2 regions of the Streptomyces sp. NPDC040589 genome follow, and region 2 is predicted to be linked to the other one. Evidence: riboswitches for the same ligand, from Rfam matches in the RefSeq annotation. Region 2 holds a riboswitch; the other holds the start of a gene.
The links. Region 2 has a riboswitch for glycine ahead of gcvP (aminomethyl-transferring glycine dehydrogenase). Riboswitches for the same ligand answer to the same signal wherever they lie in the genome.
Positions count from the first base shown of each region.

Region 1: another riboswitch for glycine. It lies ahead of gcvT (glycine cleavage system aminomethyltransferase GcvT); the one in region 2 lies ahead of gcvP (aminomethyl-transferring glycine dehydrogenase).

Region 1 is NZ_JBVIWP010000001.1:301,788-316,984, reverse strand. It holds gene ACZ58V_RS01370 (ATP-grasp domain-containing protein) at 1-1,161, shown strand, start outside; gene ACZ58V_RS01365 (gamma-glutamyl-gamma-aminobutyrate hydrolase family protein) at 1,158-1,943, shown strand; gene ACZ58V_RS01360 (hypothetical protein) at 1,940-2,800, shown strand; gene ACZ58V_RS01355 (hypothetical protein) at 2,797-3,894, shown strand; gene ACZ58V_RS01350 (hypothetical protein) at 3,891-4,559, shown strand; gene ACZ58V_RS01345 (MFS transporter) at 4,556-5,869, shown strand; gene ACZ58V_RS01340 (ATP-grasp domain-containing protein) at 5,866-8,361, shown strand; gene ACZ58V_RS01335 (ATP-grasp domain-containing protein) at 8,364-9,632, shown strand; gene ACZ58V_RS01330 (L-serine ammonia-lyase) at 9,635-11,002, opposite strand; gene glyA (serine hydroxymethyltransferase) at 11,090-12,367, opposite strand; gene gcvH (glycine cleavage system protein GcvH) at 12,382-12,759, opposite strand; gene gcvT (glycine cleavage system aminomethyltransferase GcvT) at 12,884-14,005, opposite strand; glycine riboswitch at 14,045-14,171, opposite strand; glycine riboswitch at 14,173-14,273, opposite strand; gene ACZ58V_RS01310 (AAA family ATPase) at 14,456-15,124, shown strand.
Region 2 is NZ_JBVIWP010000004.1:2,438-17,634, reverse strand. It holds gene ACZ58V_RS17940 (APC family permease) at 81-2,060, shown strand; gene ACZ58V_RS17935 (DUF1707 SHOCT-like domain-containing protein) at 2,067-2,681, opposite strand; gene ACZ58V_RS17930 (TOBE domain-containing protein) at 2,885-3,304, shown strand; gene gcvP (aminomethyl-transferring glycine dehydrogenase) at 3,370-6,258, opposite strand; glycine riboswitch at 6,435-6,530, opposite strand; gene ACZ58V_RS17920 (PRC-barrel domain-containing protein) at 6,644-7,018, shown strand; gene ACZ58V_RS17915 (DNA polymerase IV) at 7,034-8,437, opposite strand; gene ACZ58V_RS17910 (MerR family transcriptional regulator) at 8,572-9,255, opposite strand; gene ACZ58V_RS17905 (bifunctional nuclease family protein) at 9,566-10,039, opposite strand; gene ftsR (transcriptional regulator FtsR) at 10,125-10,865, opposite strand; gene ACZ58V_RS17895 (FHA domain-containing protein) at 10,919-11,866, opposite strand; gene ACZ58V_RS17890 (DUF881 domain-containing protein) at 11,928-12,866, opposite strand; gene ACZ58V_RS17885 (small basic family protein) at 12,872-13,204, opposite strand; gene ACZ58V_RS17880 (DUF881 domain-containing protein) at 13,201-14,112, opposite strand; gene ACZ58V_RS17875 (mannose-1-phosphate guanyltransferase) at 14,211-15,197, opposite strand, start outside.

The DNA of each region.
Region 1 (15,197 bases), on a different contig from region 2:
GCCCGGAGCGGCATGGTGCTCTACCTCGGCCTGCGGCGCTCCCCTCTGGAATGGCGCGCCGAACTCGACGCCGCCACGGCCCGGGGACTGAGCGTCCACGTCGCATCCGACGCCGACGTCTCCCACACCGGGCTCCCCGACCACCGGCGCGGCTCCTTCGACCGCGGCGCCTCGCTCGCGGAACAGGCCGCTCAGGCTTCGCCCGGCCAGGCCCCTGCCGCCGTCGCCTGCTGGGGGGACAAGTTCGTCGGCCTCACCGCGCTGCTCGCCGAACGCTTCGGGGTGCGCGGCATCGGTACCGCCGCCGCGGACGTCACGACGGACAAGGCCGCCCAGCGCCGGGCCATGGAACCGTACGGGCTCAACCCGCCGTGGCGGGCGGGCCGGACGGCCGACGACCTGCGGACCTTCGCCGCGGAACTCGGCACGTCCGGCCGGCCCCTGGTGTTCAAGCCCGCCCACTGCTCCGGCGGCCGCGGCATGGCGCTGATCACCGAGGAGACCGGTCTGGACGAGGTGTTCGCGCTCACGGCCGCCAACTACTCCGGAACCAGCGACTTCCTCGTCGAGGAGTACGTGGAGGGCTCCGAGCACTCGGTCTCCGGCGTCGTCTCCGAGGGCACGGTGCGCATCCTCGGCGTCACCGACAAGAGCGTCGACGGGCCGCTGTCCCCGTCGTGGGCCACGGCCGTCCCCTCCGCCCTGTCGGACACGGAGGCCAAGGACCTGAAGAGGGCCGCCGAACAGGCCGTGCTCGCCGTCGGCCTCGGGACCGGCGGGTTCCACGTCGACCTGCGCCTCGGCTCTTCCGGCCCCGTCGTCCTGGAGGTCGGCGGTCGGCTCGGCGGCGACCTGATCAACTCTCACCTCATTCCGTACGCGCACCAGGGGGCGGTCCGGCCCTACGAGGCGCTGCTCGCTCTGCTCACCGACGGCGAGCTGCCGGGCGATACCCCCGACCCGGTGCGCGGCGCCGCGATGGTGCTCCTGCCCAAGTCGGGGCGCCCGGCTGCCGATGTGGCCGAGACGGCGCTCACCCACCCGCAGGTCGTCCTCGCCGAGGACTGGCCCGGTACGGACACCGTCGTGGCCGTCGTCGTCACCGAGGACCCGGCAGGCCTGCCCGCTGCCGTCGTGGACGTACGCGAGTCGGCCCGGTGACCGGCGGTCCTCCGCATCTCCCGCTGGTCGGAGTCCTCGCCTGCCGGAAGGAACGGGCCAACGGCACCACCTACTCCCGGGTCAACGACCATCTGACCGAGCCCCTTCTGGACCACGCGGGCGTGGCCGCCGTGCTGATCCACACCGTGCGCCCCGGACACGCCCGCAGCGTCCTGGCCCGCCTGGACGGGCTGGTGCTCCCCGGCAGCGGCTCGTTCGTCCACCCGGTCCGCTACGGCGGCCGGGAGGCCCACGCCGTGGCCGGCAGGGAGTACGACCCGGCCCGGGACGAGACCGCGGCCGCGCTGCTGCGTGCGGCCGACGAGATGCCCGGCCTGCCCGTGCTCGCCAGCTGCCGCGGCATGCAGGAGCTCGCCGTGCACCACGGCGGCACCCTCGCCTCCGTGCCGCACTCGGAGGTGAAGCACCGGCTGCGGGCCGGCGTGGACGGGCCCGACCGGTGGGCGCCCGCCCACACGGTGGCCGTGCGGCCGGGCGGTCTCCTCGCGGGGCTGGCCGGCCCCGCACAGGATCCGGCCGCCGTGCCGGTCAACTCGCAGCACAGCGACCGGCTGGACAAGATCCCCGGCGAGGTCTTCGTCGAGGCCGTGGCCCCGGACGGGACGGTCGAGGCGATCAGCGTCGGCGCGCCGGACCGCTTCGTCCTCGGGGTGCAGTGGCACTTCGAGCACCACACAGGCCGATCAGTTCTGGACCGCGCGGTCCTGGCGGCGTTCGGCAGCCGCTGCCGGTCCCGGATGACGTCGAAGGAACAGCAGTGAACGCACCAGGAACCCCGACCGCCTCCGTGAACGGGGCGGCGGAGCAGGCTACCGATTTCGAGGCGCTCGCCGTCACCGCCCTCGCGGCGGCCGGCGGCAGCGACGACGAGTTGCTCTTCCTCGCCGGCTCCACGACCGACGGACTCGCCAACCGCAACTCCGACCTCGACCTGTACGTCGTCGGCGACCTGCGGGTCACCGGGTCGGAGACCGCGGCCCGGCAGGGCGAGCGCACGGCGACCGTGGCCTGCCACGAGGGCCGGGAGGTCAACGTCGCCGTCCTCGACCCGGCCGCACTCGGCATCCTGCGGGACGCCTTCCGCACCAGCGTGGCGAGTCTGTCGGGGGAGAAGGGCATCGCCCAGCTCGTCGACGAGGACAACCTCAAGATCCTGCACCGTGTCCGGACCGGCCGCGCCCTGCGGCGCCCCGACCGGCTGCGGGAGTTGCGCGAGGAACTGGGTACCGGTGACCTGCCCCGCTATCTGCTGAACGTCGCCGCGGTCGCCGCCGTCAACCGGCTCACCGACGTGTCGGGCGAACTGGCCGACGGACACGCCGACTCGGCCGCCTGGATGTACCGAGAGGCCCTCGTGCACACCGGACAGTGCGCGCTCGCCGCCGCGGGCGTGACCGTTCCCTCGGTCAAGTGGCTCGTCCGGCTGCTCCAGCGGGAGGTGGCGCGCCACGCCGGCGCCGGCTGTGCCGCGCATGTCGCCCGGAACCTGCTCGTCCCGCCCCCCGACACCGCCGCCGCGGTGGCACAGACCCGGGCCGAACTCGCCGCGGTCATCGACGCGGCAGGCGACCTGGCGGGCCCGTACGTCCGCACCGTGGCCCGACCGAAGCTGGGATGACGCCGATGCCCCTCGTCGACCATGACGACCTGAGCGAAACCGACGCCGACACCACGGCGCGGACCGAAACGGCCCGCGGTGAGCGCGACTTCCGAGCCGTCGACGCCGTGACCCGGACCGTCACACCCCACACCGGGCGCGGCTTCACGCCCGTCGAGCTGTACGACCTGCCCGACGCGCTGATACCCCGCGAGCCCCGGCTGGGCGGCGCGTGTGTCCCCGTTCCCGCCGACCGGCTCGCGGCCCTCGCCCGGTCCGGGCCCGTGGTCCTCGGGCTCCAGCCCGGTTTCGCCCACACCGATGGCTTCCTGGCGTCGCTCCTGAAGGAGCTGCGCGCGCTGCTGCACCTGCCGGACGGCCACGTCTGTGTCCTCGTCTCCGCCCCGCCGCACGCCGTGGCCCGGATGATCGCCGAGGAGAAGTGGGCCCGGGCCCACGACGCCGTCCCCCGGCCGGTCGAGGGGGCCGAGCGGCCGACCGTGTCCCACGGCACCGGCGGATGGGCCGCCGCGGACCTCTCGCGCACCTCCTGGCCGCTCGACGACACCCTCCTCGGCGAACTGGACGTGGCGTGCTTCTGCCCCAGTTGGCTCTTCGGTGTCGTGCCCGGCTCCACCGTCCTCACCCTGTCCCCCAGGGCCGCCGCGGCTGCCCGGGCGGAAGGGGACGGCGGACCCTTCCGCGTCCGCGCTCTGCTGGACGCGGAGGCGCCGGACGCCCCGCGTCCCAGCGCCTCGGACCTGATGATGCTCGCCCACGGTGTGCGCACCCTCGCCGAGTCGCACCCCGAACGTATGGAGGGCGAGATCGAGGCCCGCATGGAGCTGCTCCGCGCCCACACGGCCGGCAGCTCCTGGCTCGTCGGTCCGCCGCAGCGGCCGGGACGCGACCTCGCCGCCGTGCTGCCCACCGCCCTCGCACCGGCCGCCGTGCGCGATGTGACGGAGTTCCTGGGGACGTGGGCCCTGGCCTACGGGCTCGCCGACCCCGCGCGGCCGACCGCGCTGCGCGTCGGTCTGTACCGCACCGTCGCCGACGACGACCTGGTCCGGCTGCTCGGACTGCTCGACCTGCTTCTGGGGGAGGCCCGATGAGCGCGGGCGCGTTGCTCATTCTGAAACCCGACATCCTCGCCGGCCCCTACGCGCGGTGCCCTGCCGCGTCGGCCCGGGACGCGGTGCGCGGACTCCTGCGCGTGTACGAGCCCGCCACTGCCCAGGCCTTCGAGGTGGACACCTCCGAGCAGGCCGTCGCATGGGCGCTGGCCAACATCGAGCGCAAGGTGCGCGCCCGGGACTGGTACGTCCGCACCCTCCACGCCCCCGGCCTGCGGCTCGCCGCCCTGCGGAACCTGCTCTCCGGGCCGGTCCTCGACCCCGGCGAAGACGGCTGCGTCCGAACGTCCGGCCTGGTGCTGGGCATCGCGGACGCGTTCGGTTTCACGGTCGCCGACCACCGGCGCACCCGGTGCACACAGCGCGACTTCCTCGGCCTGTACGCGGACAACACCCACTTCACCCGGCTCGCCGGCAGTCTGCGCGGCTACCTGGTGGACCAGGAGGTGGAGCTCTACCGCTACGCGGGGGAGGAGGAACTGTCGACCCTGCACATCGCCAAGGAGATGGTGCGCCGGGTCGTCCGCTACCCCACCACGCACTACGACGCGGTGGAGAACCTGCTGCACGTCTCTGATCCGGGCGCACGGGACTGGACGTACTTCCTCAACACGGCCTTCGCGGAACAGGGCGCGGCCGCGTGAGCAGGCAACAGAGTTCCGCGCGGCGCTTCACCGCGGCCGACGTGCTGATCCTCGTCAACGGCGTGTCGGCGTTCGGCTCCGGTCTGGTGTATCCGTACACCGCGCTCTACCTGTCGGACCTGCCCGCCGTGGGCACGGCCGGCGTCAGCGTCTTCTACGGTGCCGCCGCCGCGGCGAACCTCGCGACCACCGGTGTGCTCGCGACCGGCCGGTTCACACCGCGGCCCGCGCTCCTCGGACTCGCCGGCACGCTGATGCTCGCCGTGGGGTTCCTGGGAACCGCCGTCGCGGGCTCCCTGGCCTTCCTGTGCGCGGCCGTCCTGTTCATCGGCTGCGGCCAGGGCTGCCTGCTGGTGTCCATGGTGCCGGTGCTCAACTCCCTGACGCCCCAGGAGGAGCGACGCTCGGTCTTCGCCCGCCGCTACCGGGCGATCAACGTCGGCCTCGGACTCGGGGCCGTCTCCGCCGGCCTGACCACGGGGATCCTCACCACCTCGGCGGTGCCGTGGCTGTTCGTCTGCAACGCGTTGAGCTATCTGCCGCTCACCTACGCCTTCCACCGGGTCCGGGCACGGGAGCGCCGGGAAGCGACCCGGACCGCTGACGCCGAGCACTCGACCGGCCCCGACGGGCCCGAGGACGACGGGCAGCCCGGCGCAGCCGGCAGGGGCTGGAAGTGGCTCGGGGCGGCCGGCGCGCTCGCCGTCCTGTTCCAGCTCGGCGCCTACCTCTTCGGCCACAGCCAGTTCGAGGCGACCGCGCCGCTCGTGGCCGTCCGGCTGATGGGCATAGGCCTCGGCACCGTCTCGGGCCTGCTGCTGGTGAACACCCTCGTGGTGGCCCTCGGGCAGACCTGGGTGACCCGCCTGCTGAGCAGCCGCGACGAGGCGTACGGACTGCGGGCGGCGGTGGTGCTGTGGGCCGCGGCGTACGCCGCGGCCGCGGCCTCGGCGTTCGGCCCGCTGCCCGTCCGCTACGCCGGACTCCTGCTCTTCGCCGTCGTCTTCGCGCTCGGCGAGTGCGCCTACTCCTGCTCGTTCCACCCATGGCTGATCGACTCGGTGGGCCCGCGCGACGTCACCCGCGTCTCCGCGCTGGCCGCAGGCGCGATGGGCATCGGCACGGCCGCGGGGCCCTCCGTCGGCGTCGCCCTCACGCTCACCGGCGAGGCCACCGCCGTCTGGCTGAGTCTCGCCTCGTTCTGCCTGCTGCTGCTCCTTGCCGTCGGCCGGCGGCGCGCAGTGGCGCCGGCACCCGCCGCCGGCTCACCCGAACCGACACCCGCGTCACACACAGGGGACACGACATGACGGACACACTGCTGCTGGTCGGCGCGGGCATCATGGGCCGGGGCTACGTCGACGCCGCCCACGACCTCGGCCTGCGCACCGTCCTGCTCGACGACGAGGCCTGGCGCGAGCAGCACGAGAGCCGCGTCGCGCACTTCGCCACCCCCTCGGGCAGCACCGAGACACACTGGCTCCAGGGCGCGCTGGGCCTGGCCGACCGCCACCGCCCCCGGGGCGTCGTGCCCTTCGCCGAACAGCACGTGCTGGCCGCGGCCCGCGTGCAGGAGCGGCTCGGACTGCCCGGCCCTTCCCTCGCCGCCGCCGAGGCCAGCCGCAACAAGGCGGTCCAGCGGGCCCTGTTCGCGCACGCCGGACTTCCCCAGCCCGACCACGCCGTCGTCGACGACGCCGACCGGGCCGCCGCATGGAGCCGCGGCCGCTACCCGGTCGTCGTCAAGCCGCTGCGAGGCATGGGCAGCGTCGGCGTCCACTGTGTCGCGAACGAGGACGAGCTGCGCGCCGACCTGGACCGCCGGGACGTGGGCGGGCTGGTACTGATCGAGGAGTACCTCGACGCACCCGAGTACAGCTGGGAAGGACTGGTCCAGGACGGTGAGGTGATCTTCGGGAACCACACCCGCAAGGTGACCACCGGGCCGCCCGAGTTCGTCGAACTCCAGCACCAGCTGCCGTACGTTCCCGCCGAACGTGACCGCGCCGACGCGCAGACCGCCGCACTCGTGGCCGCCGCCGGCATCCGCACCGGCATCGTGCACCTGGAGTACCGCGACGACGGGAGCGCGCTGCGGCCGATGGAGTTCGCCGTGCGCACCCCCGGGGACCACATCATGGAACTGATGTGCCGGGCGTACGGGCACGACTTCTTCCGCAGCGTCATCGAACTGTCCCTCGGCAGGACCGTGAGCCTCCCGGCCGGACGCCCCCGCACCGCGGGCGTGCTGTTCCTGCCCGCACCGCGCCCGGGCCGCATCGCGTCCGTGGACGGCACCGGGGAAGCGGCGGAACGCCCCGAGGTGGTCAGGGTCGGGCAGAAGAAGCACGCCGGGGACCTCGTCGCAGGCCTCCACTCGTCCGGTGACCGGGTCGCCCATGTGCTGCTCCTCGCCGACGGCCCCGCGGACGTGGACGCCGCGGCCGACCTCGTCCGCGGGCAGATCGAGATCCGCATGGAGCCCGACACCGCCGCTCCGGCACCGCGACCCGCCCCGGACGCCGAACCGCCCAGGATCGCCGAGGACGGGCCCACCGTCGTGCTCTGCAAGTGGCGCCCCGACATGGTCCGGGCACTGCTCGCCGCCACCCCGCACCTCCACCTGGTGCTCGACGAGGCCGAGGCGGACCGCGCCGCAGCGTCCCCCGAACTGCTCGGCGCGGCCCGCGCCGTCTACCGCGTCGGCAGCACCGACTCGGTCGAGGAGATGACCGGCGTCGCCGTGGACCTCGCCGTGCGCGGCGTCCGGGTCGACCAGGTGCTCTGCTTCTCCGAGGACGGCCAGCTCGGCGCCGCCCAGCTGCGCGGCCTGCTCGACTGCGGCGCGGCGAGCGCGGCGATGCAGGCGGCCGTCCGCGACAAACGGATGATGAAACACCTCGTGGCCGGCGCCGGTGTCGCCGTCACCCCGTGGGCCTCCCTGCCCGTCGGCGCCTCCTTCGCCGACGGCGACCCCCTGCCCGACGTGGGGTTCCCGGCCGTGGTGAAACCGGCGTTCGGCTTCGGCACCATGAGCACCGTGCGGGTCGAGAACGCGACGGAGATCGCCGCCGTCCTGCGCGACCTGCCGAAGCCCGAGCGGCTCAGCTCCGGGCACCTCGTCGTCGAACGCTTCGTGGACGGCCGCGAGCTGCACATCGACGCGCTCTGGTCGGCGGGCAAACCGCTCTTCCTGACCGTGAGCGCGTACTACGCGCCCCGGCTCGACCACGTCCCGGCGCGTGACGAGCACGAGACCCCGCGCTCCCGGGACGGCTCGTACATCCTCCCCCGCGAGGACCACCCCGAGCTCTATGAACGCCTCCTCGGCATGCACACCAGCGTCAACGAGGCATTGGGAATCGAGACCGCCGTGACCCACATGGAGGCGTTCGAGACCCCCGCGGGCGAACTGGTCTTCTCGGAGATCGCCACCCGCATCGGCGGCGGCTGGGTCCCCGACATGCTCTCCGCGGGCCTCGGGCACAGCGTGTACGACACCGTCGCCACCGGCCTTCTGTACGGTCGCACAGCGGATGCGACGCCCCCGCGCCGCCACATCGGGGCGCTGCACCTGCGCCCGTCCCGCGCCGGGACCATCACGGCCATGCCGACGGACCGTCGGATACAGGCGGTCGACGGTGTGCTCGGCTGGCGCCGCTCCAAGAGCACCGGGGACACGTTCGGCGTCTCGCACGCCATGGACTGGTGCCTGCTCGTCGTCCTGGGGGCGGACACGGCCGAGGAGTTCGACGCGCTCCTCGACCGCGTCGAGTCCGAGCTCGTCATCGAGGTGGAGTGACCGTGCCCGAGCCCGCCCCACGCCCCGTCGTCGTCTTCGTCGGGCTGCGCAAGAACCCGCTCGAACATCGCCCCGCCCTGGAGGCCGCCCACCGGTGCGGCTTCTCCGTGGCACTCCTCGCGGGCAAGCCCCCCGCCGGACTGCCGGGCGCCCTGCTCACCGACGTACGCGCCGTCGATCCGCACGACACCGACGCCTTCGACGCGGCCGTGGACGCCGTCGCCACCGCGCACACCGTCGCCGGCGTCGTCGCCTGGGGGGACGCGGGTGTCGAACCGGCGGCCCGCGCCGCCCGGCGCCTCGGTCTGCCCGGCATCGCCCCCGCCGCGGCCCGCCTCGCCCGCAACAAGTACCTCATGCGCCAGGCCCTCGCGGACCGGCCGCACCTCATCCCTCGCTTCGCCCGAGTACGGACCTGGCGGGACGCGGTGCGGTCGCTGGCGGACATCGGGCTCCCGGCGGTGTTGAAGCCGGCCGCCGGCAGCGGGAGCAAGGGCATCTACCTGCTGCGGGAGGAGCATGAACTGCGGCCCGCCTTCGATGAGTTGACGCGCCTGACCGGGGCGGACGGCGACAGCATCTTCCGCCACGACCGCGGCGACCTGGTCCTCGAGGAGTTGCTGCGGGGCACTGAGCACAGCGTCGAAGGCTTCGTTCACCGGGGTGAGGTGACCGTCTGCGGAATCACCGACAAGACGACGACCGAGCCGTTCCGCCTGGAACTCGCCCACCTGCATCCCAGCGCCCTGCCCGACGCCGCGAGCTCGGCCGTGCACGCTCTCACCCACGAGACCGTCCTCGCCCTCGGCTTCGACGACTGCGCCTTCCACCTGGAGTGCATGTACGACCCGGGGACGGGCGCCCGCCTGATCGAGGTCGCGGCCCGCGCCGGCGGCGACTACATCGGCTCCCATCTCGTGGGACTGGCGACAGGGGTCCCCTTCCACGAGAACGTGATCCGGGTCGCCACCGGCCAGGCTCCGCGCCTGCCCGACCAGCCGCCCCTGCACGCCGGCCTGCGGAAGATCACGGCCCCGGCGGCGGGCAAGCTCCTCCGGGTCGACGGCCTCGACACCGCGCTGGGCGTCCCCGGCGTCCATCACATCGTGCTCGACCGCAGCCCGGGCACCGCCATCAGGCTGCCGCCCGAGCACTTCTCCTCCAGCCTGCTCGGCGCGGTGATCGCCACCGGAGACACCGGCGAGGCTGTCCAGGGCGCCTTGGAGACGGCTGTGAAGGCACTACGAGCGGAGATCGCTCCGCCCACGTGACCTCAGCACTCGATGATGTTCACCGCCAGCCCGCCCCGGGCCGTCTCCTTGTACTTCACCGACATGTCCGCCCCGGTGTCCTTCATCGTCTTGATGACCTTGTCGAGGGACACCTTGTGGGAGCCGTCGCCGCGCATCGCCATGCGGGCGGCGGTGACGGCCTTGACCGCGGCCATGCCGTTGCGTTCGATGCACGGGATCTGGACCAGCCCGCCGACCGGGTCGCAGGTGAGGCCGAGGTTGTGTTCCATGCCGATCTCGGCGGCGTTCTCGACCTGTTCGGGTGAGCCGCCGAGGACCTCGGCCAGGGCGCCCGCGGCCATCGAGCAGGCGGAGCCGACCTCGCCCTGGCAGCCGACCTCGGCGCCGGAGATGGAGGCGTTCTCCTTGAACAGCATGCCGATCGCGCCCGCGGCGAGCAGGAAGCGGACCACGCCCTCCTCGTCGGCGCCCGGCACGAAGTTGACGTAGTAGTGCAGGACCGCGGGGATGATGCCGGCCGCGCCGTTGGTGGGGGCGGTGACGACCCGGCCGCCTGCCGCGTTCTCCTCGTTGACCGCCATCGCGTAGAGGGTGATCCACTCCATGGCGAGGGCCTTCGGGTCGCCCTCGGAGCGGAGCTTGCGCGCGGTGTTCGCGGACCGGCGGCGCACCTTCAGACCGCCCGGCAGGATGCCCTCGCGGGACATGCCGCGCGCCACGCACGCCTCCATCACCCGCCAGATCTCCAGCAGGCCGGCGCGGATCTCCTCCTCGGTGCGCCAGGCGCGCTCGTTCTCCAGCATCAGCGCCGAGATGGACAGGCCCGTCTCCTGGGCCAGGCGCAGCAGCTCGTCGCCCGTGCGGAAGGGGTACTTCAGGGCGGTGTCGTCGAGTTTGATGCGGTCCGCGCCGACGGCCTCCTCGTCGACGACGAAGCCGCCGCCGACCGAGTAGTAGGTCTTCGTCAGCAGCTCCGCGCCCGAGGCGTCGTACGCCCACAGGGTCATGCCGTTCGCGTGGTACGGGAGGGCCTTGCGGCGGTGCAGGACCATGTCGTCGTCGAAGGAGAACGCGATCTCGTGCTCGCCCAGCAGATTCAGCCGGCCGTCGGTCCTGATCGCGTCCACCCGGGCGTCGGCCTTCTCCACGTCGACCGTGCGCGGCGAGTCGCCCTCCAGGCCGAGCAGGACCGCCTTGGGCGTGCCGTGGCCGTGGCCGGTGGCGCCGAGCGAGCCGTACAGCTCGGCACGGACGGATCCGACCGACTCCAGCAGCTCCTCGTTGCGCAGCCGCCGGACGAACAGGCCGGCCGCGCGCATCGGGCCGACCGTGTGGGAGCTGGACGGGCCGATGCCGATCGAGAACAGGTCGAAGACCGAGATGGCCACGGGGAACTCCTGACTACGGGGGTGGTGCGGTGGGGCCGGGCGCCGCGACCGCTTGTGGCGGGCGCGGCGCCCTGAAGGGTTTCTTCGTTACTTGTTCAGGCCCGGGTACAGCGGGTGCCTGTCGGCCAGGGCCTTCACCCGGGCCTTGAGCGCGTCGGCGTCGGCGGCCCCGAAGGGAGCGGGCGCCTTCAGCGTCTCGGCGATGACGTCCGCGACCTCCGCGAAGTCCTCGGCCTCGAAGCCCCGGGTCGCCAGGGCCGGCGTGCCGATCCGCAGACCGGAGGTCACCATCGGCGGGCGCGGGTCGTTCGGGATGGCGTTGCGGTTGACCGTGATGCCCACCTCGTGGAGGCGGTCCTCGGCCTGCTGTCCGTCCAGCTCCGAGTGGCGCAGGTCGACCAGGACCAGGTGCACGTCCGTGCCGCCGGACAGGACGTCCACGCCCACGGCCCGGACGTCGTCCTTCACCAGACGCTCGGCCAGGATGCGGGCACCCTCCAGCGTACGGCGCTGGCGCTCCTTGAAGTCCTCGGAGGCCGCGACCTTGAACGAGACCGCCTTGGCCGCGATCACATGCTCCAGCGGACCGCCCTGCTGACCGGGGAAGACAGCGGAGTTGATCTTCTTGGCGAGCTCGGCCGTGGAGAGGATCACACCGCCGCGCGGGCCGCCCAGCGTCTTGTGGGTGGTCGTGGTCACCACGTGCGCGTGCGGAACGGGGTTCGGGTGCAGCCCCGCCGCCACCAGCCCGGCGAAGTGCGCCATGTCGACCATCAGGTACGCGCCGACCTCGTCCGCGATCCGGCGGAACTCGGCGAAGTCCAGCTGCCGCGGGTAGGCCGACCAGCCCGCGACGATCAGCTTCGGCCGGGACTCCTTCGCCAGCCGCTCCACCTCGGCCATGTCGACCCGGCCGTCGTCGCCGACGTGGTAGGCGACGACGTCGTAGAGCTTGCCCGAGAAGTTGATCTTCATGCCGTGGGTCAGGTGCCCGCCGTGCGCGAGGTTCAGACCCATGATGGTGTCGCCCGGCTTGAGCAGCGCGAACATCGCGGCGGCGTTGGCCTGGGCTCCGGAGTGCGGCTGGACGTTGGCGTGCTCGGCGCCGAACAGTTCCTTGACGCGGTCGATCGCGATCTGCTCGACCACGTCGACGTGCTCGCAGCCGCCGTAGTAGCGGCGGCCCGGGTAGCCCTCGGCGTACTTGTTGGTCAGGACCGAGCCCTGCGCCTCCATGACCGCGACCGGGGCGAAGTTCTCCGAGGCGATCATCTCGAGCGTGGACTGCTGCCGGTGCAGCTCGGCGTCGACCGCGGCGGCCACGGCCGGGTCGAACTCGTGCAGGGATGTGTTCAGGACGGACATACGGCTACGACCTCTCAGCCGGCGGAGAACGCGGTGTACTCGTCGGCGGAGAGCAGGTCGCCCGGCTCGTCCGTGACGCGCACCTTGAACAGCCAGCCGCCCTCGAAGGGGGCCGAGTTCACCAGGGACGGGTCGTTCACGACGTCCTCGTTGACCTCGGTGACCTCACCGGAGACCGGGGAGTAGAGGTCGGAGACGGACTTGGTCGACTCCAGCTCGCCGCAGGTCTCGCCCGCGGACACGGCGTCACCGACCGCCGGGAGCTGGACGAAGACGACGTCGCCGAGCGCGTTCGCCGCGTGCTCCGTGATGCCGATCGTCGAGACGCCGTCCTCGGCGCCCGACAGCCACTCGTGCTCCTTGCTGTACCGCAGCTCTTTGGGGTTGCTCATGGCCTGGATTCTCCTGTACGCGCGGGAGTGCTGATGAAGGGGACCGCTGGTGAGCGGGGGTGAGATGCCCGGGACCGCTGTGGCGGCCCGCGGCCGGTGTCTGCTTCTGGCGCCTGGCCAGTCTCTACTTCTGGCGCTTGTAGAACGGCAGCGCCACGACCTCGTACGGCTCGTGACTGCCCCGGATGTCCACGGCCACACCGGAGGTGCCGGGAGCCGCGTGCGCGGGGTCGACGTACGCCATCGCGATCGGCTTGCCGAGCGTGGGGGAGGGGGCGCCGGAGGTGACCTCGCCGATCACCTCGCCGTCCGTGACGACCGGGTACCCGGCGCGCGGGACCCTACGGCCCTCGGCGACAAGGCCGACCAGGACGCGCGGCGGGTTCTGCTCGGCGCGTGCGGCGGCCTCCGCCAGGGCCTCGCGGCCCACGAAGTCGCCCTCCTTCTCGAACTTCACCACCCGGCCGAGCCCGGCGTCGAAGGGGGTCAGAGAGGTGCTCAGCTCATGCCCGTACAGCGGCATGCCCGCCTCGAGGCGCAGCGTGTCGCGGCAGGACAGCCCGCACGCGACCAGGCCGGCGCCCTCGCCCGCCTTGGTCAGGGCCTGCCACAGCTCGACGGCGTGCTCCGGCTTCACGAACAGCTCGAAGCCGTCCTCGCCGGTGTACCCGGTGCGGGCGATGAGGGCCGGCACGCCCGCGACCGTGCCGGGCAGACCGGCGTAGTACTTCAGGCCGTCGAGGTCGGCGTCGGTGAGGGACTTCAGGATCCCCGGGGACTCCGGGCCCTGTACGGCGAGCAGCGCGTAGGCGTCCCGGTCGTCGCGCACCTCGGCGTCGAAGCCGGCGGAACGTTCCACCAGCGCGTCCAGGACCACCTGGGCGTTGGAGGCGTTGGCGACGACCATGTACTCCTGCTCGGCCAGCCGGTAGACGATCAGGTCGTCGAGGATGCCGCCGTCGGCCTGGCAGATCATGGTGTAGCGGGCGCGGCCGGGCTTGACCCCGCCGATGTTGCCGACCAGGGCGTGGTCGAGGAGGGCGGCGGCCCCCGGCCCCGTGACGGTGATCTCCCCCATGTGGGAGAGGTCGAACAGCCCGGCCTTCGTGCGCACCGCGTTGTGCTCGTCACGCTCGGAGCCGTAGCGCAGGGGCATGTCCCAGCCGGCGAAGTCGGTCATCGTCGCGCCGAGCGCACGATGCAGGGCATCGAGCGCGGTGTGGCGGAGTTCTCCTGTACTGCTCATCGGTCGGTCGTCTCCCAGGGGCATGACGGGCGAGGTCGTTCCTCCCCATCTGTCATCGGAACCTGAGAGGTTCGCCATGACCACATGGGACACGGCTTGCACCTTGGGTGGGGCCACGCCGCCTCCCCGGACTCCGGAGAAGGGTGCGGCCCGCTTTTCAGATGTGCCTCGCCCGCGCGGTAACGGGGCCTGAGAGATTCAAGGGAGGGACTTGCTCCTTCGGCGCCCCAGCGTCGGACGGTGCTGGGGACTCTCCCGCGCGGATTCAAACGGCCGGTATGCAGTTGGCGGGCACATCATTGCACGCATTGTCGCGGGGTGGCAGGGGGACCACCCTGTAGCAGGCCTGTTGCAGGAAGAGGACTAAAACCAGAGACATCGGGCATTACCTTCTCTTTACACTCGGCGGGCATGGGACTCCGTACCTGGCCCCAGGGGAGGACGATCACGGTGAACAGGACCACCGCGTACGCCACGACGTCGGGCATCGCGCTGCCCGAGCAGTCGACCGCTCCGGCGCATGCGGCCTGCGGCCCGCAGCCGGTGCCGGTCGTCCGCGATCTGCGCGAGCGCGCCGGCCGCGGCCCGCACGCGCTGCTGTTCGGCCCCCGCGACATCGTCGTGGTCACGGGGCTGCCCGGCAGCGGCAAGTCCACGTTGATGCGGCGCACCGTGCCGGGCCGGCGCATCGACTCGCAGGACACCCGCGACCACTGGGACCGCCGCATGCCGCGCGCCCTGCCGTACGCGGTCTACCGCCCGCTCGTCCGCCTCGCCCACTACTTCGGGCTGCGCCGCGCACTGCGCGGCGGGGAGGCCGTCGTCGTGCACGACTGCGGCACGCAGGCCTGGGTCCGCCGCTGGCTGGCCCGCGAGGCCCGCCGCCGGGGCGGCACGCTCCACCTGCTGATGCTCGACGTCACCCCCGAGCAGGCCCTGGCCGGCCAGCGCGACCGCGGTCGCGGCGTCTCGCGATACGCGTTCCTGCGCCACCGCGCGGCCACCACCCGCCTGCTGCGCGAGGTGGAACGGGGCGAACTGCCCACCGGCTGCGGCTCGGCGATCCTCGCCGACCGCGACGCGGCGAACACCCTGCACCGCATCGGCTTCGTCGGCTGACCGCCCCGGCCGGTGATCCGGTGTTCCCGGGCTTGGCCTGTCTGCGGCTGGGGGGTGTTCACAGGCCCGGCTG
Region 2 (15,197 bases):
ACATCACGCTCCGCTTACGCTGAGCGGGCCGTCCAGTGATGGCCGGAAATACCCTGCGCCGCCTCCCGGGAGCACCTTCGATGGCCACCACTGAGCACCTGCCACCGAGCCGTACGGAGCCCACCCCGCCCAGTCGCCTGCGTGCCTGGATGCTGGAGGGCCTGTCCGACATGGGCAAGGGCGGCGGCCACACCGGACCCCACGCCGAACCGGAGCCCCCGCACAAGGGCCAGCCCTGGTGGCGGGTGATGTGCCTGACCGGCGTCGACTACTTCTCCACACTCGGCTACCAGCCCGGGATCGCGGCCCTCGCCGCCGGACTGCTCTCCCCGATCGCGACGATCGTGCTGGTGATCGTCACGCTGGCGGGCGCCCTGCCGGTCTACCGCCGGGTGGCCGAGGAGAGCCCGCACGGCGAGGGCTCGATCGCGATGCTGGAGCGGCTGCTCTCCTTCTGGCAGGGCAAGCTGTTCGTCCTCACCCTGCTCGGCTTCGCCGCCACCGACTTCCTGATCACCATCACCCTGTCGGCCGCCGACGCCTCCACCCACCTGGTGGAGAACCCGCACCTGAACAGCGCCCTGCACGACAAGCAGCTGCTGATCACGCTGATCCTGGTCGCGCTGCTCGGCGCGGTGTTCCTCAAGGGCTTCCTGGAGGCCATCGGCGTCGCCGTCGCCCTGGTGGGCGCCTACCTCGCGCTGAACGCGGTCGTGGTGGCCGTCGGGCTTTACCACGTGGCCACCGCCGGTCATGTGGTCACCGACTGGTCCAGCGCCCTCACCACGCAGCACAGCAACATATTCGTCATGATCGGCGTCGCCCTGCTGGTCTTCCCGAAGCTGGCCCTCGGCCTGTCCGGATTCGAGACCGGCGTCGCCGTGATGCCTCATGTCAAGGGCGACGACGGCGACACGGAGGAGAATCCGAAGGGCCGTATCCGGGACACGAAGAAGCTGCTCACCACGGCCGCTCTCATCATGAGCGTCTTCCTGATCACCACCAGCTTCATCACCACCCTCCTCATCCCCGAGAAGGAGTTCGAGGCGGGCGGCCAGGCCAACGGACGCGCACTGGCCTATCTGGCGCACGACTACCTGGGCAACGCCTTCGGCACCGTCTACGACGTCTCCACGATCGCCATCCTGTGGTTCGCCGGCGCCTCCGCGATGGCCGGCCTGCTCAACCTGATGCCGCGCTACCTCCCCCGCTACGGCATGGCCCCGCACTGGGCCCGCGCCGTGCGCCCGATGGTCATCGTCTTCACCCTGATCGCCTTCCTGGTCACCTGGATCTTCGACGCCGACGTCAACGCGCAGGGCGGCGCCTACGCCACCGGTGTGCTGGTCCTCATCAGCTCCGCCGCGATCGCGGTGACCATCGCCGCCCGCAAGGCCCGGCAGCGGAACTGGACCATCGGCTTCGCGGTCATCTCCGCCGTGTTCCTCTACACGACCGTGCTCAACGTCATCGAGCGCCCGGACGGCGTGAAGATCGGTGCCTGTTTCATCGCCGGGATCATCCTCGTCTCCCTGCTGTCGCGGCTGGCCCGGGCGTTCGAACTGCGCGTGACCAGCGTGTCGCTGGACGGCATGGCGGAGCGCTTCGTCCGGGACATGGCCAGCCGCAGGATGCGGTTCATCGCCAACGAGCCCGACCGGCGCGACATCGCGGAGTACCGGGACAAGATCGAGCAGATCCGGCAGGACAACGACGTGCCCGGGCAGGAGGACTTCGTCTTCGTCGAGGTGACGGTCACCGACCCGTCGGAGTTCGAGGCGAGCCTGACCGTACGCGGCGAGGTGCTCCACGGCCGCTACCGCGTTCTGACCCTGGAGTCCTCCTCCGTCCCCAACGCGCTGGCCGCCCTGCTCCTGCACGCCCGCGACCTGACCGGCTGCACCCCGCACATCTACTTCGAGTGGACCGAGGGCGGACCCTTCACCAACCTCTTGCGCTTCTTCCTGTTCGGCCAGGGCGAGGTCGCCCCGGTGACCCGCGAGGTCCTGCGCGAGGCGGAACGCGACCGGAAGCGGCGGCCGCGGGTGCACGTCGGCTGACCGGCCTCAGCCGGCGGGTTTCCTCGCTGTCCGCCGGCCGAGCCCTCTCCGGGGCCGGCGCACCACGACCTGCCCGAAGCTGATCTCGCCGGTGATCCGCACCCGCAAAACGACAGGCGCCTCGGCCGCCGCTCCCGCCCGGCGCGCCTTGACCTTGGAGTAGTTCAGCACCAGGGAGCCGGTGTCCACCACGACGCCCGGCGGGGTCACCAGTTTCAGGGCGCCGCCGCCCATCTCCAGGTCGATGTGGAGCGTGTCCTGGGTGATCACCGCGTCGGTGAAGTCGAGCGTCACCTCGCCGAACGAGGAACGGATCTCCAGGCGCCGCGGCACCACCCAGGCATCGCCGCGCCGGGTCGAGGCCCCCTGCTGCTCGATCCGGACGACGTCCTCGACCTCGACGGGGGTCTCGCCCACCACCTCGGGCAGATCCGTCGTGAGCACGGCCAGCTCGCCGACCGTACGGGCGGACAGCGCGGCCTCCAGCCGCTCGTCGAGCTCCTCCATGGTCAGCCGCCCGTCGCCCGCGGCGACGCGCAGCACCTCCACCACCCGGTCCCGGCCCGCATGCGAGGCCCTCACCTCGGGCGATCCACCGGCACGCGAGAACTCTCCCGCCATCACAGCCCCCGACCTCTCCGGGCACGGCACCCGACCCACCCACTCGCCAACTAACGCTATATCGCGTCACACCGGTCGCCAACCCCACATTCGCGGTTCCCCTCCCCCGCCCCTGTCGCGCCCGGCACGCAGCCCTAGGCGATCAAGGCGAAGCAGACACACGCATACACGGCATAAGGGCCTCACCGGGCTACCGTGCACCCATGAGCCTGAGCATCCGCAACCAGCTCCCCGGCACCGTCACCGCCGTCACACCGGGCGAGGCCATGGCGACGGTCAGGGTTCGCCTCACCGGCGGCCAGGACCTCACCGCCGCGATCACCCGCGAGGCCGCCGACGACCTCGGTCTCACACCGGGCACCGCCGTGCGCGCCCTGGTGAAGTCGACAGAGGTCGCGGTGGCCACCGCCCCCGTCGAGGGCCTGTCCATCCGCAACCGGCTCCCCGGCACGGTCACGGGCATCGCGGCCGGCGACGCGATGGCCTCCGTCCGGATCACCGTCGAGGGCGGCGAACTGACCGCGGCGATCACCAAGGACGCCGCGGACGATCTCCGTCTGTCGGCCGGAACCCCCGTCGTCGCCCTGATCAAGTCGACCGAGGTGTCACTAGCCGTCGCATGACAGCAGGAGCGCAAGAGGGAGGGGCCCCGCATCAGCGGAGCCCCTCCCTCTGACCGGCCGGTAGGTCAGTCCTCGTACGCGTCCAGCGGCGGGCAGGAGCACACCAGGTTCCGGTCGCCGAAGGCCTGGTCGATGCGGCGCACCGGCGGCCAGTACTTGTCGGAGGCCGCGACTCCGGCCGGGAAGACGGCCTCCTCACGGCTGTAGGCGTGCTCCCACTCCCCGGCGAGCGCGCCGGCGGTGTGCGGGGCGCCACGCAGCGGGTTGTCGTCCGCGGGCCACGCGCCGGAGCCGACCTTCTCGATCTCCGCGCGGATGGCGATCATCGCCTCGCAGAACCGGTCCAGCTCGGCCAGGTCCTCCGACTCGGTCGGCTCGATCATCAGCGTCCCGGCCACCGGGAACGACATCGTCGGCGCGTGGAAGCCGTAGTCGATGAGCCGCTTGGCGACGTCGTCGACGCTCACGCCGGTCGCCTTGGTCAGCGGCCGCAGGTCGACGATGCACTCGTGCGCGACGAGCCCGCCGGGGCCGGTGTAGAGCACCGGGTAGTGCGGCTCCAGCCGCTTGGCGATGTAGTTGGCGCTGAGCACGGCCACCTGCGTGGCCCGCTTCAGCCCCTCGCCGCCCATCAGCCGGACGTACGCCCACGAGATCGGCAGGATTCCGGCCGAGCCCCACGGCGCCGCGGAGATGGGGCCGACCCCGGTCTCCGGGCCCGCCTCGGGCTGCAGCGGATGGTTCGGCAGATACGGCGCGAGGTGCTCACGCACCGCCACCGGACCGACGCCGGGCCCGCCGCCGCCGTGCGGGATGCAGAAGGTCTTGTGCAGGTTCAGATGCGAGACGTCCCCGCCGAAGTGCCCCGGCTTGGCGAGCCCCACGAGCGCGTTGAGGTTGGCCCCGTCGACGTAGACCTGCCCGCCCGCCTCGTGCACCTGGGCGCAGATCTCGGAGACGTGCTCCTCGAACACGCCGTGGGTGGACGGGTACGTGATCATCAGCACCGCCAGCTCGTCACGGTGCTGCTCGATCTTCGCCCGCAGGTCCTCGACGTCGATCTCGCCGTCCTCGGCGGTCCTGACGACGACGACCTTCATGCCCGCCATCACCGCGCTCGCGGCGTTGGTCCCGTGCGCGGACGAGGGGATCAGGCACACGGTGCGCTGCTCGTCCCCGTTGGCCCGGTGGTACCCGCGTACGGCGAGCAGACCGGCCAGCTCGCCCTGCGACCCGGCGTTCGGCTGGAGGGACACCTTGTCGTACCCGGTGACCTCGGCGAGACGCTCCTCCAGCTCGTGGATGAGCGTGAGGTAGCCCTCGGCCTGGCCCGCGGGAGCGAAGGGGTGCAGCTGCCCGAACTCGGGCCAGGTGACCGGCTCCATCTCCGTGGTCGCGTTGAGCTTCATGGTGCAGGAGCCCAGCGGGATCATGCCGCGGTCGAGCGCGTAGTCACGGTCGGCCAGCCGGCGCAGGTAGCGCAGCATGGCGGTCTCGGAGCGGTACTGGTGGAAGACGGGGTGGGTCATGTACTCGTCGGACCGCAGCAGGGCACCGGGAAGGCCGTCCTCCGTGGCGGCGTCCAGCGCCTCGACGACACCCTCGACCCCGAACGCGGCCCATACGGCACGCAGCTGGACCCGCGTCGTGGTCTCGTCGCAGGAGATCGAGACGTGGTCAGCGTCGACGAGACGCAGGTTGACCCCGTTCCGCTCCGCGGCGGTGGCCACGACCTCGGCGGCCCGGCCCTCGACGCGCGCGGTCAGGGTGTCGAAGTAGGCACCGTGCACGACCTCGACACCGCCGTTCGCGAGCCCGGCGGCGAGGACCGTGGCGTACCGGTGGGTGCGCCGCGCGATGCTCCTCAGACCCTCGGGCCCGTGGTAGACGGCGTACATACCGGCCATGACGGCGAGCAGCACCTGCGCGGTGCAGATGTTGCTGGTGGCCTTCTCACGACGGATGTGCTGCTCACGTGTCTGCAGCGCCAGCCGGTAGGCCTTGTTCCCGTCGGCGTCCACGGACACACCGACGAGCCGCCCGGGCAGGCTGCGCGCCATCTTCTCCCCGACGGCCATGTAACCGGCGTGCGGTCCGCCGAAGCCCATCGGCACGCCGAACCGCTGCGTCGTCCCGACCGCGATGTCCGCGCCGAGCTCACCGGGCGACTTCAGCAGGGTCAGCGCGAGCAGGTCGGCGGCGACGGTGACGAGCGCCCCGAGCGCGTGCGCCTGGTCGATGACCGGCTTGATGTCCCGTACGGCTCCGGAGGCGCCCGGGTACTGGATCAGCACGCCGTTGATCTCGCGCTCGGCGATCTCGGCGGGGATGCCGTCACTGAGATCGGCGACGACGACCTCGACACCGGTCGGCTCGGCCCGGGTCTCGATCACGGCGATGGTCTGCGGCAGCGCGTCCGCGTCGACCAGGAACAGGCCCTTCTTGTTCTTGCCCAGACGCCGCGACAGCGCCATGGCCTCGGCCGCCGCGGTGCCCTCGTCGAGCAGGGAGGCGCCGGAGGTCGGCAGTCCGGTCAGGTCGGCGACCATGGTCTGGAAGTTGAGCAGCGCCTCGAGCCGGCCCTGCGAGATCTCCGGCTGGTACGGCGTGTAGGCCGTGTACCAGGACGGGTTCTCCATGACGTTGCGCATCACGACCGGCGGCGTGAACGTGCCGTAGTAGCCGAGCCCGATCATGGAGCCGAGCACCTGGTTGCGGTCGGCGAGGGAGCGCAGCTCGGCGATCACCTCGGCCTCGCTGCGGGCGCCCGGCAGGTCAAGTGCCTCGGCGCTCTTGATCACGGCCGGGACCGCGGCGGCCGTCAGCTCGTCCAGCGAGCCGTAGCCGACGTGCGCGAGCATCTTGGCGCACGCCTCGTGGTCGGGGCCGATGTGGCGCTGCTCGAAGGGAACTGCCTCTTCGAGTTCGGAGAGCGGAATGCGATGGGCGGTCATATGCGGAGGCCTCCTGGTCTGACACGACCTTCGAGGGGCACCACGGCACGGGTACCCGGACGGCCTCCCCCTCTGTCATGTCAACCTGAGAGCTTCACCGGATCGCCCGAAGGCCTCCGGCTTTCACCGTCGGTGAGGGCGGAAGCCGTGACATCCGCCCTGCTTTCCAGAGTGACCTCGTCCGTGCGGTACGTGGGCCTGAGAGATTCCGGGGAGGATTTGCTCCTTCGGCGCCTCCGATGATGTCTGGAGGACTCTCCCGCACGGGGTCAGCAGCCGTTGTCAGCCTACCAGCGCGGTCAACGCACGAACCTTCGAGTGGCCGCCTCCTCGATTGTGCCGTTTTGTAGTGGTTACGGATGAGTTGCGACCATGTGGAGGGCCCGTGCGAACCGATATCGATCCGCGCAACCTGATCGGCCGCAAGGCGTTCGACCGCAACGGAACCAGGATCGGCACGATCGACGAGGTCTACCTCGACGACGCCACCGGCGTCCCGGAGTGGGCGGCCATACGGACCGGCCTGTTCAGCAGGGACGCCTTCGTCCCCCTCGAGCCCAGCGAACTGATCGACGGCGCCCTCCACGTGCCCTTCGACCGCGCCCTGATCAAGGACGCCCCCGACTTCGGCGTGGGCCGCCACCTCTCCCCGGAGCAGGAACTCCAGCTCTACCACCACTACGGCCTCGACGTCGCCGCCCCTCCCCCGCTCCAGGACCACGAGTTCGGCAAACTGGCAGGCAAGGACGAGACGGCCTGAAGCCCCGGCGAACCCCTAAGGGGCGGCGGAGCGCAGCCCCACACCCCCGGATTCACCATCCGGCCCATGACCCCCCTCGGGCTCGCGTAACACCAACGGCAACGGATCCGCCGGCTCCAGCTCCGGATCGTCGATCCGGAAGGTACGCACCCGTCCGGGCTGGGAGTCGGGCGTCTCGAACCGTACGGTCACCCGCCCCAGGCCGCTGCCCTGCACCCACCCGTGCCCGAACCCGGCGTGCCGCACATCGTGCCCGGCGGGCCACCGCCGCTCGGCCGGCGCGGGCCGCTCCTCGACCGGCGCCGCGGCGTGCTCCTCGACCGGGCCCTCCGCGACCGCCCGCTCCCCGGCCGCCTGCGCGAACAGGTCCTCCTGCGTGTAGTCGGCAAGCCCGCTGACCCCCACCCCGAGCAGCCGCACACCACCCGTCGTGTCGACCGAGTCCAGCAGTCTGGCCGCCGCTTCACGGATCACCCCGGGATCGTCCGTCGGCCCACGCAGCGTCTCGGACCGGGTGCGTGTCGAGAAGTCGTACCGCCGCACCTTCAGCACGATGGTCCGCCCGGACAGCCCGGCCCCGCGCAGCCGCTGTACGCAGCGGTCGGCGAGCCGCTGCACCTCCAGCCCGACCCGCAGCCGGTCGTGGATGTCCACGTCGTAGGTGTCCTCGACCGACACCGACTTCGCTTCCCGCTCCGCCACCACGGGCCGGTCGTCCCGCGCCAGGGCCATGGCGTAGAGCCCGTGTCCGTGCGCCTTCCCCAGCAGCCGGACCAGCTCGTCCTCACCCGCCTCGGCGATCTCCTCGACCGTGGTGATCCCGGCCCGCCGCAGATGGTCGCCCGTCGCCGGCCCGACCCCCGGCAAGGTCCGCACCGACATCGGCCCCAGCATCGCCCGCTCCGTCCCCGGCTCGATCATCACCAGCCCGTCGGGCTTGGCCTGCTCCGAGGCGATCTTCGCGAGCATCTTGGACGCGGCCAGCCCCACCGACCCCGTGAGCCCCGTGACAGCCCGGATGTCCGCACGCAGCTTCACCCCGGCCAGCCGCGCCGACCGCTCGTCCCAGGCCGCGCCCCCGGCCTCCAGGTCCACGAACGCCTCGTCCAGGCTCAGCGGCTCCACCAGCGGCGACAGCGCCCCCAGCAGCTCCATCACCCGCTCGCTGATCGCACGGTAGAACCCGAAGCGCGGCACGAGATACGCGGCGTTGGGCGCGAGCCGCCGGGCCTGCGCCATGGGCAACGCCGAGTGCACCCCGAACACCCGGGCCTCGTACGACGCGGTCGCGACCACGCCCCGCGGCCCGAGTCCGCCCACGACCACCGCCTTGCCGCGCAGGCTCGGCTTGGACGCCTGCTCCACCGAGGCGAAGAAGGCATCCATGTCGAGATGCAGAATCGTGGGCGAGGTTCTCACGACTCCGATGCTGCCCTACGCCACTGACAACGCCGTGCCGAACCCTCCAGGCCGCCCCGGGAGATAGCGCTTACAGCCCGGTGCGGAAACGTCCCGCCTCGTGCGGCCGCACGCGCCCCGCACCGTCCAACGGGTCAGACGGCCCGGTTCCGGCGCCGCGCCAGCTCGTCCGCCGGGTTGGGCCCGACCAGGGTCTCCCCGGTGTCGATCCGCTCCCCGTGCAGCTGGGACAGCGCGCCCTCGACATCCCGCCACACCACACCCACCGCGATCCCGAAGACACCCTGCCCCCCTTGGAGCAACGCGTGGACCTCGTCCGGCGAGGTGCACTCGTAGACCGTCGCACCGTCACTCATCAGCGTCATCCGCTCCAGGTCGCGGAAACCGCGTTCCCTGAGGTGCTGGACCGCCGTGCGGATGTTCTGCAGCGACACCCCGGTGTCGAGGAACCGCTTGACGATCTTCAGGACGACGACGTCCCGGAAGCTGTACAACCGCTGTGTCCCGGACCCGTAGGCGGGGCGCACACTCGGCTCGACGAGACCGGTGCGGGCCCAGTAGTCCAGTTGCCGGTAGGTGATACCGGCGGCCGCACAGGCCGTGGGGCCGCGATAGCCGATCTGCTCGGACGCCATGGACGTCGTCCCTCCGCTGCTCGGCACCGCCGACGGTCGCTGCGGAGCGAGATCGGCCGAACCATCGGGCTGGGGATAGCCTCCGCCCGCAAGGAGCCGAGAGCCGGGGGGAGCGTACGGACCGCTCGCCCTGAGACTGCGCTCGGGGCCGCCCCCAGCCGTACCGTCGCCGCTGCTGCTCACGCCGACCTCCGTCCTTGACCTGCCTTCTCGACGGTAGGCAGTCACCCGGGGTGCGTCAACGATCGCCACACTCGCCACGCCGAGTGATAATCACCCTAAGAGTGGTTTCCCGTGCCCCACCGCCGGGAAAGGCTAGCCGAATGCCTTCGGCGCGGGCCGTGTGACGCTCACACTGACCACCGGCACATGCGGGCAATTCACCCGTCACACATACGGCGGCGGCCCTGCCGCGGACTCATCGTCCGCCGGGCCGCCCACGTGCCTCACAACCGCTACCGCTCCCCGCCCGGCCCTCACCGGCCTCCGGAGCTCACTGGCTGCTGCTGCCGAAGTCCTCCGGGGAGATCTGGTCGAGGAACTCGCGGAACTTCTCCACCTCGTCCTCCTGCTCGTCCGGGATCGCGATGCCGGCGTCGTCGAGGACCGTGTCACTCCCGTAGATCGGCGTACCGGTGCGCAGGGCCAGCGCTATGGCGTCGGACGGGCGGGCGCTCACCTCGACGCCGCTGGCGAAGACCAGCTCCGCGTAGAAGACGCCCTCACGCAGGTCCGTGATACGCACTTCTGTGAGCTCCTGACCGACGGCTTCCAGCACGTCCTTGAACAGGTCGTGGGTCAGCGGCCGCGCGGGAGCCATGCCCTGCTGGGCGAAGGCGATCGCCGTCGCCTCCCCCGGCCCGATCCAGATGGGGAGGTAACGGTCGCCTCCCACTTCACGCAGCAGCACGATCGGTTGGTTGGAGGGCATTTCGACCCGGACACCTACGACATCGAGCTCGTTCACACAGCAACCCTAGGCCGTGCTCGGGACGTTTGGGTAGTCGGGCCGGGATCGGGCGCCTGATCCGGCCCCCACGGGTCCGGCCGCCTCACGGCAGCCGCACCCCGAGCGCCGTCTGCACCAGCGCGGCGTGCAGCTTCACCGTGAGCCCCGCCAGCTCCTTGGTGCGGGCCTCCGCATGAGCCCTGGTCTGCGGGTTCCGGTGCCGCTTCAGTGGAGCCACCACCTGGTCCACGAGCCCGGCCTCGCGGTCGGCGGCGGCCTTCATCACCCGCAGGTGCCGCGGCTCGATCCCGAACCGCCCCAGCTCCGCGACGAGCGCCGCCACGGTGACCGCCTCGGCCTCGTACGCCCCGTCCTCCAGTGGAGTGACCAGCCCGTACGACTCCCACTCCTTGAGCTCCTCCTCGTCCACCCCGGCCGCGGCGAGCAGCTCCTCACGCCCGACCCTGGCAGCCGTGGGCGGCCCCTCGAAGGGCTCGGGCGCGGAATCGCCGTCACGCTGACGGCCCACGCTCGGCAGTGGAACGGCCTCACCGCGCTCCATGGCCTCCAGGTGCTCGCGAATCACCTTCAGGGGCAGATAGTGGTCCCGCTGCATCCGCAGCACGTGACCGAGGCGCTCGACGTCGCGGGCACTGAACTTGCGATACCCCGAGGGAGTCCGCTGTGGCTCGATGAGCCCCTCCGACTCCAGGAAGCGGATCTTGGAGATGGTGACTTCGGGAAACTCGTCGCGCAGCACGTTCAGCACTGTGCCGATGCTCATCAGCCCACTGTCCGTGGCGGCGGCGCCGTGCCCGGCACCGCCGCTCGGTGTATGAAGCATGGACCTTCCCTGACGGACGGACCTACGCTGGGATTCCCCGGAGGCGGTCCGGGTCAGTAGCCCCGCTGGCTGGCGTAGAAGACCAGCCGGTACTTGCCGATCTGCACCTCGTCGCCGTTGCTGACAGCGACCTGGTCGATCCGCTCGCGGTTCACGTACGTGCCGTTCAGGCTGCCCACGTCGGCCACCGTGAACGAGCCGTCCTGACCGCGACGGAACTCCACGTGCCGTCGGGAGACCGTCACGTCGTCCAGGAAGATGTCGCTCTGCGGATGACGGCCGGCCGTGGTCAGATCGCCGTCCAGCAGAAAGCGGCTGCCCGAGTTCGGCCCACGCCGCACGACCAGGAGCGCGGAACCCAGCGGCAGCGCGTCCACGGCCGCCTGCGCCTCGGGAGACAGCGTCGGCGTAGGCGTCTGGCCGGTGGCCTCGGCGTCGTAGGCCTCGAGACCGGAGATGGAAATCGTGGAGGTCGTCTCGGACGGACGCTCCGGCGTCGCGCCCGGCCGCAGCGGCGCGCCACAGTTGGAGCAGAAGCGGCTGTTCTCCGCGTTGCGGTTGCCGCACCTCGTACACACCAGGGCCGACATCGGATCCTCCTGCCGCGGCTGCCCACCGGGAGCATTGGACGCATACGGGTCGGAAAACCCTCCACCCGCACTTGAGGGTTGCCCGAAACCTATGCCGCCGGGCTGCGCAGGGTCAACCGACGGCGCGCCCTGACCTCCGGAAACGTCGCCGCCCGGACCGCCGACCTGGTCCCGGAACAGCGGCCGCTGGCCCTCCGCGTCAGGCTGTGCGCGATGACGGGCGGTCGCATTGTCGCTGCCCTCTCGCGGGCTCTTGCCGAACAACTTCGCAAACAACTTCACGGGCGATTCCCCTTGACCGAAACAGACCCGCCCGTGGGGCAGGACGAACCCTGACTGAACACTCTGGCCGACCCGGACATCCTGACAACGTCCGTCTGCACCAGACAGTTTCCACCACGCACCACCCATTCGGTGCGCCGACCCCCCGCAACCTCATGCCCTCGCCGGAAGCCGCCCATGCACCGCCGCTTCACTGGGAGGACGACCGAGCGTAGTCAGGCCGCTTCGCTGCTCGCAAGGCGTCCACGACGATCTTGGTCGACCGCTCCACGGTGACGATGGCCTGTTCCTTCTCGAGAGTCTGCACCACACCTCCGGGGATGTTGAGCGCCGGCTCGAGGTCCTGCGACTTGCCGATGACCTTGAAACGATAGGGCGCGTTGATCTTGTTCCCGTCGACGCTCACACCCTTGCCGGAATCCGTGAGATACGTGCCGGCGACGACCCGCACGCCGTTCACCTGGATCGCCTCGGCACCCGCCGCACGCAGTTCCTGGACCGCGTCGAGCAGCATGTCCGACTCGACCGTCCCCTTCGTGTCCTCGATGGTCATGGTGATGCCGGGCCCCTGCGCGGCCACCGTGCCCGCCAGGATGCCGAGTTGCCGCTCCTTCTCGATCGTCTGCTTCCGGGCCTCCTCGGCCTGGTCGGAGCTGTTCTCCAGCTCGTCGCGCTGCTTCTCGAGCCCCTGCTTCTCGTCCTCAAGACGCTGGGTACGGTCATCCAGTTCATCAAGGATGCGAACAAGATCTTCCTGGCGCGCACCGCGCAGGGCGCTGTCACTGTCGCTGTTCGAGGCCACCTGCACGGCCAGCCCGAAGCCGAGGCCGAACAGCAGCAGCGCGACGATGAGTTGGGCCCGGCTGACCCGCGGCGGCCACAGCCCCTGCACCAGCCGCTGCCGACCGGTCAGCCGCGGCTCGGTCGCCACTTCCGGCTCCGGCTCCGGATCAGGCACCGGCTCAGGAGCCGACTCAGGCTCCGGGGTTTCCTGGGTGGCAGGCTCCGCCGCGGCTACCTCCTGGGGCAGCTCCTTGCGGAGCCGGTTCCCGGGCTCGCCACTCGCGTCGCGCTGCTCCGCGCGCGTGTGGCCGTTCTCCTCGGCGCGCTTGTCGTCGTGCTCGCTCATCCGCCTCACGCCCGGAACACGTGCCGGCGGATCGCCGCGGCGTTGGAGAAGATGCGGATACCGAGGACGACCACCACACCGGTGGACAGCTGGGCACCCACGCCCAGCTTGTCCCCCAGGAACACGATCAACGCGGCCACCACCACGTTCGACAGGAACGACACCACGAAGACCTTGTCATCGAAGATGCCGTCGAGCATGGCGCGCAGACCGCCGAAGACGGCGTCGAGCGCCGCCACGACAGCGATCGGCAGATAAGGCTCGACCACCGCCGGAACCTCAGGCCGGACCAACAGGCCGGCCACGACTCCCACGACGAGGCCCAGTACGGCGATCACGATGTGCCCTTCTCGCTCTTCTCAGTGCTCGGTTGTGCTGTACGTACGATCACACTCGGTGCGGCAGGCAGCCGGAGGTCGTCCTCCGCGGAGATGGCCGTCCTGACGCCGTAGCTCTCCTGGAGCGCGTTCAGATACAAGCCGTCCGCGCTGTTCTGGAACCGCGTGCTCAGCTGCTGCCCGTCCCCCACCGCGAGCACCGTGTACGGCGGCACCAGCGGTTTGTTGTCGACCAGTATCGCGTCCCCCGCGGCCCTGATCGCGGACAGCGCCGTCAGCCGCTGCCCGTTGATGGAGACGGCCTCGGCGCCCGACTCCCACAGCCCGTTGACCACGCGCTGCATGTCTCGGTCACGCACCCGGCCGGTGTCGGCGAACCCTGAGTTCTCGCGCGGGTCGCCGTCACCGCCCGCACCGGTGTCCTTGGCGTCGTTCACCACGAGCTTCACGCCGGGACCGTGCACCGCGGCGGCGCCGGACAGTATGCCCACCAGGTCGGACCCGGCGCTGCCGCTGTGCCTCAGCGCCTCGCGCTGCCGGGCGCTCACGTCCGCGCGCAGCTCGTCGACGGAGTCCTCCAGCTTGTCCGCCGCCTCGCTCTCCCGATCGATGCGGTCGACCAGCTCTTCCCGCTCCTTGGCGACGACCGGTGCGGCGACCCGCGCCTGGGCCGCTCCGACAGTCACGATCAGGGCCGCGAGCACCAGGCCCGCCGCGAGCCCCAGCTTCGCCCTGAGCGTCTTCGGCAAGCCGGCGTCGCCCGCGGCCTTCTTCCGCTCGGCGGCCTCGGCATATCCGTCGTCGAGGCTGTGGTCCATGACGTTGGTGAGCAATGACATGGACGCATCCGGGCGCCGGGGCCGCGTCGGTGTGCTCCGAATGGGGGGTTGCTGCGGCATGCCGCACATCGTCGCACGTCGCGGGCACTACCTCCGAACGGCCCCACCGGCGTGCCGGACAGGCCCCGTTGAGGACACTTGTCCGGCACGCACGCGTGCAGCCGGTTCTACCGGCCTGCGCTGTCCACGACCGCCGACCACTCGTCCAGCAGGGCCTGCGCGGAGGCGTCGTCCGGCCCCTCGGCCCACAGGTGGGTGACAGCCTCCGCCGGGTCGGGCAGCACCATCACCCAGCGCCCGTCGGTCTCCACCACACGCACGCCGTCCGTGGTGTCCACGAAGCGATCTCCGGCCGCCTCGACGACCCGCCGCATCACGAGCCCCTTGACAGCCCACGGGGTCGCCAGGTCCCGCTTCAGGACGTGCGCCCGAGGGATCCGGGCATCGATCTGGCTGAGCGTGAGCTGCGTCCGCGCCACGAGCCCGATGAGCCGTACGAAGGCCGCGGTGGCGTCGTACACGCTGCTGAACTCGGGGACGATGAACCCGCCCTTGCCGTCACCGCCGAAGATCGTCCCTTCCTCACCACCGACGCGTGTGAGGTCGTCGGGAGAGGTCGTCGTCCATTCGACCTGGGTCCCGTGGTACGCCGCCACCTGCTCGGCGATCCGGGTCGTGGTCACCGGAAGCGCGACCCTGCCGCTACGCCGCTCCGCGGCCACGAGGTCCAGCATCACGAGCAGCGCCCGGTCGTCCTCGATGATGCGCCCCTTCTCGTCGACGAGGGACAGCCGCTCACCGACCGGGTCGAACCGCACCCCGAAGGCGGCACCGCTGGACGCCACGATCTCCCCGAGACGCACCATCCCCGACCGCCGCATGTCGGCCGTCTCCGTCGGCCTGGACTCGTCCAGACCGGGGTTGATCGTCAGCGAGTCGACGCCGAGCTTCCCGAGCAGACTCGGCAGCACGAGTCCCGCGCTGCCGTTGGACGCGTCCACGACGACCTTCAGCCCGGACTCGGAAATGCCCGTCGTGTCGACGTTCCGCAGCAACGACCCGGTGTACGAGTCGAAGACACTGGCCGGGAAGTGCAGATCCCCGATCTCACCGGGGAACGCCCGACGGTACTCCTGCCGCGCGAACACCCGGTC